Regions from separate parts of the Clostridium sp. B9 genome, predicted to be linked through region 3. Evidence: riboswitches for the same ligand, from Rfam matches in the RefSeq annotation. Region 3 holds a riboswitch; each other region holds the start of a gene.

What was found. A riboswitch is a leader RNA that binds a small molecule or an ion and turns the genes downstream of it on or off. The one in region 3 is predicted to bind S-adenosylmethionine.
Region 1: it holds a riboswitch for S-adenosylmethionine, as region 3 does, so the genes downstream of both, metF (methylenetetrahydrofolate reductase [NAD(P)H]) here and metK (methionine adenosyltransferase) in region 3, are expected to answer to the same signal.
Region 2: it holds a riboswitch for S-adenosylmethionine, as region 3 does, so the genes downstream of both, ACQZHJ_RS17410 (O-acetylhomoserine aminocarboxypropyltransferase/cysteine synthase family protein) here and metK (methionine adenosyltransferase) in region 3, are expected to answer to the same signal.

The regions. Positions count from the first base shown of each region.
Region 1 covers NZ_JBNWKA010000003.1:2,351,889-2,355,013, forward strand. Annotated here, with positions in the region: gene ACQZHJ_RS10470 (homocysteine S-methyltransferase family protein) at 1-239, opposite strand, end outside; gene ACQZHJ_RS10475 (methionine synthase) at 232-900, opposite strand; gene metF (methylenetetrahydrofolate reductase [NAD(P)H]) at 909-1,796, opposite strand; SAM riboswitch class I at 1,869-2,099, opposite strand; gene ACQZHJ_RS10485 (lysophospholipid acyltransferase family protein) at 2,258-2,989, shown strand; gene ACQZHJ_RS10490 (alanine/glycine:cation symporter family protein) at 3,034-3,125, opposite strand, start outside.
Region 2 covers NZ_JBNWKA010000003.1:3,849,691-3,852,815, forward strand. Annotated here, with positions in the region: gene ACQZHJ_RS17405 (homoserine O-acetyltransferase/O-succinyltransferase family protein) at 1-658, opposite strand, end outside; gene ACQZHJ_RS17410 (O-acetylhomoserine aminocarboxypropyltransferase/cysteine synthase family protein) at 659-1,945, opposite strand; SAM riboswitch class I at 2,078-2,186, opposite strand; gene ACQZHJ_RS17415 (staygreen family protein) at 2,280-3,077, opposite strand.
Region 3 covers NZ_JBNWKA010000003.1:3,342,640-3,345,764, reverse strand. Annotated here, with positions in the region: gene ACQZHJ_RS14830 (hypothetical protein) at 1-26, shown strand, start outside; tRNA gene ACQZHJ_RS14825 (tRNA-Thr) at 213-288, shown strand; tRNA gene ACQZHJ_RS14820 (tRNA-Tyr) at 294-379, shown strand; tRNA gene ACQZHJ_RS14815 (tRNA-Val) at 384-459, shown strand; tRNA gene ACQZHJ_RS14810 (tRNA-Thr) at 481-556, shown strand; tRNA gene ACQZHJ_RS14805 (tRNA-Tyr) at 562-647, shown strand; tRNA gene ACQZHJ_RS14800 (tRNA-Thr) at 675-750, shown strand; tRNA gene ACQZHJ_RS14795 (tRNA-Tyr) at 756-841, shown strand; SAM riboswitch class I at 917-1,023, shown strand; partial or broken gene metK (methionine adenosyltransferase) at 1,286-2,462, shown strand; gene nagA (N-acetylglucosamine-6-phosphate deacetylase) at 2,592-3,125, opposite strand, start outside.

The DNA.
Region 1 (3,125 bases), 990 kb from region 3:
GCTATATCTACCCCTTTTGTTATAACCTCTTCTAAACTAAAGTCTAACCCCCTTAACTTTTTTCTATTTGCTCCAAATGTATTTGTTGTTATAATATCTGCTCCAGCTTCAATATAGCTTTTATGAATCTCTAATATAACCTCTTCATTCTTTATATTAAAAAGTTCTGGATTTTCTCCAACCTTTAATCCCATTTTTTGAAGCATTGTTCCCATAGCTCCATCAAAAATTTTAATCATAGCATTTCTTCCCACCTTTTCTGTAATTACATTTATTATAGAAACCACATTGCTCACAACTTCTAATATTTTTATTATTTTTAAACTTACTTACCCCTATTATTGCCGTAACTGATTTTCTTGGAATTAAAATATTACTCTCTGTGACATTTAATCCAATAGTCCTTGATGCATCCACAAGTTCTAAAAAATCCTTTTGAAACTCTATTGGAAAATCTCCATAACCAGGACTAAATCTTCCTCTTGTGAATTCCTTATTAGCTTTCACTTTTTCATCTATAGAATTTTCTATTTCATCACAAACACCTTCTATAGCAGCTGTAGAGCAAGCATCTAAAACTAAAGCTTTTAATAAATCTACCTTCCCATATCTTTTAATAGCCTTTTCTACTTCATATCCTAATGTAACTCCAATTAAAATAACTTTGTAGCATCCCTTTAAATATTTTTTTATAGAGATACCTAATAAATTCTTATTTGTATCCTTTATTTCTAATCCTACCTCATTTTCTTCTATAGTGTATTCTCTATAAGCTACCCTATAATCAACCAACTCCCTACATTCTTCCATACATTTACAAATTAAATCTAACTCCTCCACTTCACCTTTTATGCCTAAATATCTAATAACCTCTTTTTTATCTATATTATTAATCTTCATTTTGTTCCTTAAGACACCTCTTCCTTTTTATTGACCGAATCTATAATATTTCTTGTTCCGCTAACTATATTCCGTGCAACATATGAGTTATTCATTGTGTATAAGTGTACACCTCTAACTCCGCTAGATATTAAATCTATTATTTGCTCAGTTGCATAAGCTATTCCAGCATCTCTTAAAGCTTCTTTATCATGTTCATACTTATTTACTATCTTCATAAACTTCTTAGGGAATCTTGCTTTGCAAAGGGATAATATCCTCTCTATCTGTTTTTTATTTACTACAGGCATTACTCCCGCTTGAATAGGTACATTTATTCCCTTTATCTCACAATATTCTAAGAATTCAAAAAAAGTATTATTATCAAAAAATAACTGAGATATTAAGTGTTCTGCTCCTGCATCAACCTTTCTCTTTAAAAAATCTAAATCTACCTTTCTATTAGTTGCCTCTGGATGAATTTCTGGATAGCATGCTCCTCCAATATTTATCCCTTTAAAATCTTTAATATGTTTTACTAAATCTATGGATGAATCATAATCTGAAACTATATCATTTAATCCCTTATCTCCTCTTAAAGCTAAAACATTCTCTATACCACTATTCTTTAAAGCAGTCAACGTATCCTCAATATCATTTCTTTTAGCACCTATACAAGTCAAATGAGCTAAAGCCTCTAATTCATACCTATTTTTAATAATAGAAGCCAACTCTATAGTTCTATTGCTTTTAAAATTTCCACCTGCTCCATAAGTTACACTTATAAAATCCGGTCTAAGTTCCTGTATATTTTCTAAAGTATTATATATATTTTCTATGGGAGTAGTTTCTTTGGGTGGGAAAACCTCAAATGATAAAACAAATTCCTTCTTATTAAATATCTCTTTAATTTTCATAATATCCCTCCTAAAATAAAAAATGCCTAAAGGAAATAATCCTTTAGGCAAAAATCGCTCATTATAATTTTGTACTTATCTCTCAGTAAACCTGCAGGATTTAGCACCAATATAGTTTCATAGCAATGGTTAAAGATAAGTATTAAACATTATATTTAAATTAATTATATACAGACTTAATAATATTAAATTTATCTATAAATTGTATAAAGTCTATATCAATACTTAAAATATTGTTGCAATTATAAAACTATTGGTTGCTGGGTTTCACAGGGCCAGTCCCTCCACCTCTCATGATAAGAAATTATTCTATTTTGGTAAATTATAGTATAAGTTTTCTCATAAGTAAATATTTAATATTTTTTTATTATTATAAATTTTTACTAAGCAATATATTTGATATTTTTTTCAAACTGTTATAATATTACTTAGTAACTAGTAATGTTAAAGGGGAGAAATATATGTTTAGATCTATATATTGGTATGGTAAAGGCTATACTTGGACATTAATAAAGTCATTACCTGATGTTAAGAAAATAAATAAATTAGAAGAAGAAGGTAAATTAGAAGAGCGTGAAGAATATATTTATAAATGTACTAGAGGTATAGTTAAGAGCTTCTTAGACCATGCCAACATTAAAGTACATGTAGAAGGTCAAGAAAACATTCCAGAAGGACCAGTTCTTTTAGTTGGTAACCACCAAAGCAATATGGATATCCCTGTAGTTATGTACTATATTGATAAACCAAAAGGATTTATAGCAAAAAAAGAACTTGAAAAAATGCCTATATTAAAACACTGGATGAATTTTTCAAGAGGTATTTTTATAGATAGAGAACATCCTAAAAAAGCTATGGCTGGTATATTAGAAGGAATAAAATACTTAAAAGAAGGATATTCAATGGCTGTTTTCCCAGAAGGAACAAGAAGTAGAAGTAGTAAAATGGGAGAATTTAAAGCAGGTAGCTTTAAATTAGCAACTAAATCAAAGGTTCCAATACTTCCATTTACTATTGATGGAACATATAAAGTAATGGAAGCAAACCATTATTTCATAAAGGGTGGTCAAGAAGTTAACTTATATATTCATCCACCTATTTATACAGATAAACTTACTAAAGAAGAACTTGCTGCACTTCCTAAAAAAGTTGAAGATATTGTTAGAAGTAAACTTCCAAACCAAGGAAGATAACAAAAAATCCATGAGCCTAAAAAGCTCATGGATTTTTATTTATATTAATTCAAAACAGTTCCTTGTAATTCTACCTTAGCCTCACTTAAAGACTTTTCTTTAAAGAATTCCTCTGTTTCTTCTATAACTACTTTTC
Region 2 (3,125 bases), 510 kb from region 3:
AGCTTCCTTTTAATAAGCTATACTCTCCTATTTCACTTTCAGCTAAAACCCTAAGCCTTGAATCTTTTATAATATCTTCTTTGCATAAGGTTGAATGCCTTGAATGAGGACATTTAAAACCATTTTCTATACCCTTTAAAATTTCATTTTCTAATAAAACCTCATGAGAAAATACCCCAAATATTTTACTATTAACATTGATTTTTCTAACCCCATAAATATAATTCAAAGCCATTTGCGCACCCCAACAAATATAGAAGGTTGGTCGCTTATTATTCTTTAGAAACTCAATTATTTCTCTTAACTCATTTTTATATGAAATATCATTAAATTCTAAAGTTTCTAGTGGTGCTCCTGTTATTATAACTCCATCCAATTTATTCTTAAGCTCATTAAAAGTACTATAATTTTTATTCAAATATTCCTGTGATGTAAGCTTTGATTTATGAGATTTAATCCTTATAAAATCAACAAATATTTCTTCCTTAGAACTTAATAACATTTTTAATATATGCCCCTCGGTCTCTCCTTTTAATGGCATTAAGTTTAGTATTCCAATTCGTTTTTTATTATCATATGCCTCATTTTGTAGAAAGATTTCCTTAGAGTTTAAAGTTTTGATTCCTTCTAGCTCCAAAGTTTTTAAATATAAACTCATTTACTCATCACCTAATTTATTAAAAGCTTGCTCAAAATCATTTATAATATCATCTATTCCTTCTATTCCAACTGAAACTCTTATTAAATCCTCTGTAACCCCAGCCTTAACAAGATCTTCTGAAGATAATTGTCTATGAGTTGTACTAGCTGGATGAAGAAGGGTTGTTCTAACATCACCTAAATGAACAACTAATTGAGCTAACTTTAGATTATCTATAAATTTCTTTGCTGCCTCTATACCACCTTTTATTCCAAAAGATAATAGTCCAGATGCCCCTTTAACTAAATACTCTTTAGCAAATTCATAATCCTTATGAGATTCTAATAGTGGATAATCAACCCAAGTAACATTATCATTACGCTCTAAATATTTTGCTAATGCCAATGCATTTGAACTATGTCTCTCCATTCTCAGATGAAGAGTTTCTAATCCAATATTAGTTAAATATGCATTAAATGGACTAATTGTGCATCCTAAGTCTCTAAGTAGTGTAACTCTTAGTTTAGTTATATATGCAGCATTTCCAAAAGTTTCAACATATTTAACTCCATGATAACTCTCATCAGGTTCTACTAGACATGGAAATTTTCCATTTTCCCAATTAAAATTACCTCCATCAACTATTATTCCTCCTAATGCCAGAGAGTGACCATCTGAATATTTACTTGTTGAATGAACCACAACATTAGCTCCATGTTCAAAAGGATTGAATAGGTAAGGTGTTGCAACAGTATTATCTATCACTATTGGTATTTCTCTTTTCTTTGCAACTTTAGAGAATTTTTTCATATCTAAAACTCTTAAGGATGGATTTCCTAAGCTCTCTCCAAGTATAAGTTTTGTATTATCTTTAATACTTTCATTTAATTCACCTTCACTACAGTCTGGTGATATAAATGTTGTTTCAATCCCCCAATTTTTTAAAGTCACTCCTAAAAGATTGAATGTTCCTCCATAAACAGTTGATAGAACTACTATATGTTCACCAGCCTTACAAATATTCAAAACTGCTAGTAAAGTAGCTGATTGACCTGAAGATACACAAACTGCGCCAACTCCACCTTCTAGACTTACAAACTTTTCTTCTAAATTACTAACTGTAGGATTACTTATTCTAGTGTATATATGCCCTGCTTCCTTTAAGTCAAAAAGATTCGCAACTTGATCACAGTTTTCAAATTTATAAGATGTACTTTGAACTAAAGGTTGAGTTACTGGATCTCCTGAATCAGGATTAAACCCGCCCCTTATACATAATGTTTCTTTACTAAAATTGTTACCCATTATTAAATGCCCCCTTTTATTTAATACATCTTTTAAAATTATATCCCCAAATAAAAAAGCTATTTCCCTATCCAAAAGATAAAGAAATAGCTGTAAATGCATAATAAAAAACTACACAAATATACCTATAATCTCTTATCTCTCAGGATTATTCCTGCAGGATTTAGCACAATTCTGATTTATGATAATCAGCTGTTGCTAGGCTTCATCGGGCCAGTCCCTCCACCATTCTTAATAAAAGATGTATAAACACGATTTTTTAATTTTAAACCAATTATAATGTATTAAATCACTAAATTCAATATTATCCACTAATTAAATCATTAAAGTTTTTTTATCTAGGATTTTTAACACTCTTTGTCAAAATGCCAGTAGGTGTAATAAAAAATTCAATTATAAAATTATTATATAGTGGCTGATTTTCTCCGACTTTTACTCCAACATATGCTTTATAATTCATTTCACATTTGTTTTCAGTATCCATCTTAGCAACCTCTAACAGCTCAACATCCTTTAAACAATAGTAAACATCTTTCTCATAAAGCTTAACTACTTCCTCTTTAATATAAGGATTTAAAATAGTTACTATGAAAGTGTTTATAAATGGATCATTATCGTCTAGAATACTTTCTTGCTTATAAAGCTCTTCTTTAGTCTCATTACCTTCTAAACGAGTTTCATCAACTCTTATATTATAATTTCTGAATGTTCCATAATTCTCAATCTTATTAAACTCATCATAAGCTGATATAAATCTAACTATTATAGGACTATCTAATAAATTCTTATTGTCTTCTAAGAATTTTCTATCTCCATACTTTATAGCAGATAAAGCAAGTGGTAACTCTTTTCTAAAAATTCTTTCTCTTTTTGCAGCATCAGCTTTTCCACCATTTCCATCTACATAAACATATATCTTAAATATAAATCTTTTATCTACTCTCTTCCATTCTCCAAAAACTTCGTCTCTTTTCATTGAATTTATCTTATCATATGCATATGTCAACGCAACTGTGAGAAATAATTCTCCAGTTTCATCACAATGAGTCAATGTATATTTTCTTCCCTCTACAGGCTTTTCATCTGTAATCCCTGTTCTAAACTCAACACTTAACCTTCTAGGATTAAACATAACCTAACACCTCAAAAATAATACTATTAGCCATTAATTATATGAATA
Region 3 (3,125 bases):
TTGAGTTAATAGAGAACAATATTTAATATAAATAAAGCAAAATAATAACTAGTGCAAAATGGAGTAAATAATAGAAATTAAAAGTAAATTAAAAATAAGTTAACATAATAGCTTTAAATGGCCTTAAATTAAGTTTGAAATAAACAGCGTAACAATATATACTAAGTCTTGTCGATTGGCGGTGAGCCAAAACGACAGAAAAAAATAAATGCGCTGGTGTGGCTCAATTGGCAGAGCAGCTGACTTGTAATCAGCAGGTTATCGGTTCAAGTCCGATCATCAGCTCCATAAGTGGTGGAATTCCCGAGTGGCCAAAGGGGGCAGACTGTAAATCTGTTGTCGGACGACTTCGAAGGTTCGAATCCTTCTTCCACCACCAATAAGGTCGCATAGCTCAGCTGGGAGAGCACCTGCCTTACAAGCAGGGGGTCACAGGTTCGATCCCTGTTGCGACCACCATTAAATAAATTTAATAAATGTGCTGGTGTGGCTCAATTGGCAGAGCAGCTGACTTGTAATCAGCAGGTTATCGGTTCAAGTCCGATCATCAGCTCCACAAGTGGTGGAATTCCCGAGTGGCCAAAGGGGGCAGACTGTAAATCTGTTGTCGGACGACTTCGAAGGTTCGAATCCTTCTTCCACCACCATTTATAAAATAAAATATTAAACACTATGCTGGTGTGGCTCAATTGGCAGAGCAGCTGACTTGTAATCAGCAGGTTATCGGTTCAAGTCCGATCATCAGCTCCAAATGTGGTGGAATTCCCGAGTGGCCAAAGGGGGCAGACTGTAAATCTGTTGTCGGACGACTTCGAAGGTTCGAATCCTTCTTCCACCACCAGCAAGAGACACTTATCAAAGTGTCTCTTTATTTAAAATAATATCGAATTAAAATAGAATATTTAGTATTTATATACTCTTATCCAGAGAGGTGGAGGGAACAAGGCCCTATGAAACCCGGCAACCAGTGAGCAATCACCACGGTGCCAATTCCGGTAAAGAAAATTCTTTACAAGATGAGAGAAGATAAATTTAGTGTATAACTAGAATCTCTTCTTAAATCTATAAAAGGATTAAGAAGAGATTTTTTTGTTTAATAAAAAAATATTTTTTAACAGCGCGCATTAAATTATGGTTTTTATTAGACAGTTTAATTAGAGATATTGTTTTAAATAATTGGATAGAATAATTTATGAATTAGTAAGAATATTTAGGGTTTTTAAATAAAAGATATATGAAAGGGGTGAATAAGCTATTCTAAAGACGTTAGAATAGCGATATAAACATGAAAAGATTATTTACATCAGAATCAGTTACAGAAGGACATCCAGATAAAATATGTGATCAAATTTCAGATGCAGTTTTAGATGCTATATTTGATAAAGATCCAAATGCAAGAGTTGCTTGTGAGACAGCTGTTACTACAGGATTAGTAATGGTTATGGGAGAAATAACAACTAATTGTTATGTTGATATTCCTAAGATAGCAAGAGAAACAATTAGAGAAATTGGTTATGACAGAGCTAAATATGGATTTGACTGTGAAACTTGTTCAGTTATGACTACAATAGATGAGCAATCTTCAGATATAGCTATGGGGGTTGATGAGGCTCTAGAGTCAAGAGAAGGTGAGAAAATTGACATAGACGCTGTTGGAGCAGGAGACCAAGGTATGATGTTTGGTTTTGCTACAAATGAAACAGAAGAATTTATGCCAGCTCCAATCGCTATGGCTCATAGATTATCAAGAAGATTAACAGAAGTAAGAAAGAACGGAACTTTACCTTACTTAAGACCAGATGGAAAAACTCAAGTTACAGTTGAGTATGAAGATAATAAACCAGTTAGAATAGATGCTATAGTAATATCTACTCAACATGGACCAGAAGTTACTCAAGAGCAAATTCAAGAGGATTTAATGGAGCATGTTATAAAAGCTGTTATACCAGCTGAGTTATTAGATGAAGAAACTAAGTACTACATTAACCCAACAGGAAGATTCGTTATTGGAGGGACCTCAAGGGGATGCTGGATTAACAGGAAGAAAAATTATAGTTGATACTTACGGTGGATATGGAAGACACGGTGGTGGTGCTTTCTCAGGAAAAGACCCAACTAAGGTTGATAGATCAGCAGCTTACGCAGCTAGATGGGTAGCTAAGAACTTAGTTGCTGCAGGTGTTGCAGATAAGTTAGAAGTTCAAGTTGCATATGCAATAGGTGTTGCTAAGCCTGTATCAATAATCGTAGATACTTTTGGAACAGGAAAAATATCAGATGCTGAAATAGTTAATATAATAAACAAAGTATTTGATTTAAGACCAGGAGCTATAATAAGAGACTTAGATTTAAGAAGACCAATCTACAAGCAAACAGCTGCTTATGGACATTTCGGAAGAACAGATGTTGAACTTCCATGGGAAAACTTAAATAAAGTTGAAGAAATAAAGAAAAATCTTTAATATATAGAAGAACCAATTAAGAATTCCTTAGTTGGTTCTTTATATATTATTAATTGAAGTTTATGTGATTTAAAAATAAAGCGAAATAGAAAAATACCTACTAGAAATTAATCTAGTAGGTATTTTTTTCTATGCTTGGTGAACTAGTTTTCCGTTAACTATTACATATTTGATATCTATGTTTTCATCGAAAAGTATTAAGTCAGCGTCGTAGCCTTCTTTGATTAATCCTTTTCTGTCATTTACTTTACAGTGTCTAGCTCCGTTATAAGTAGCCATTTTAATAACTTCGTTTAGTGGATAGTCTGTATTGTTGAATATGTTCTTAACTGCAACATCTAAAGTTAAGATAGAACCTGCTAATGAACCAGTCAATAGTCTCGCAGCTCCATTTTTAACTTCAACATCTTGACCGCCTAGTGAGTACATTCCATCAGGCATACAACAAGCCATCATAGCATCAGTTATTAATAACATCTTATCTGTTCCTTTTTGTTTATAAGCTACTCTTAAACTTGGATATGCTATATGAATACCATCTGATATTGTTTCAGTAGTTATTTCACTATCAAAAACAGCACCTACAACACCAGGTTCTCTATGAGTAAATGGAGTCATAGCATTGAATAAGTGAGTAGCATGTGAGCATCCACACTTGATTCC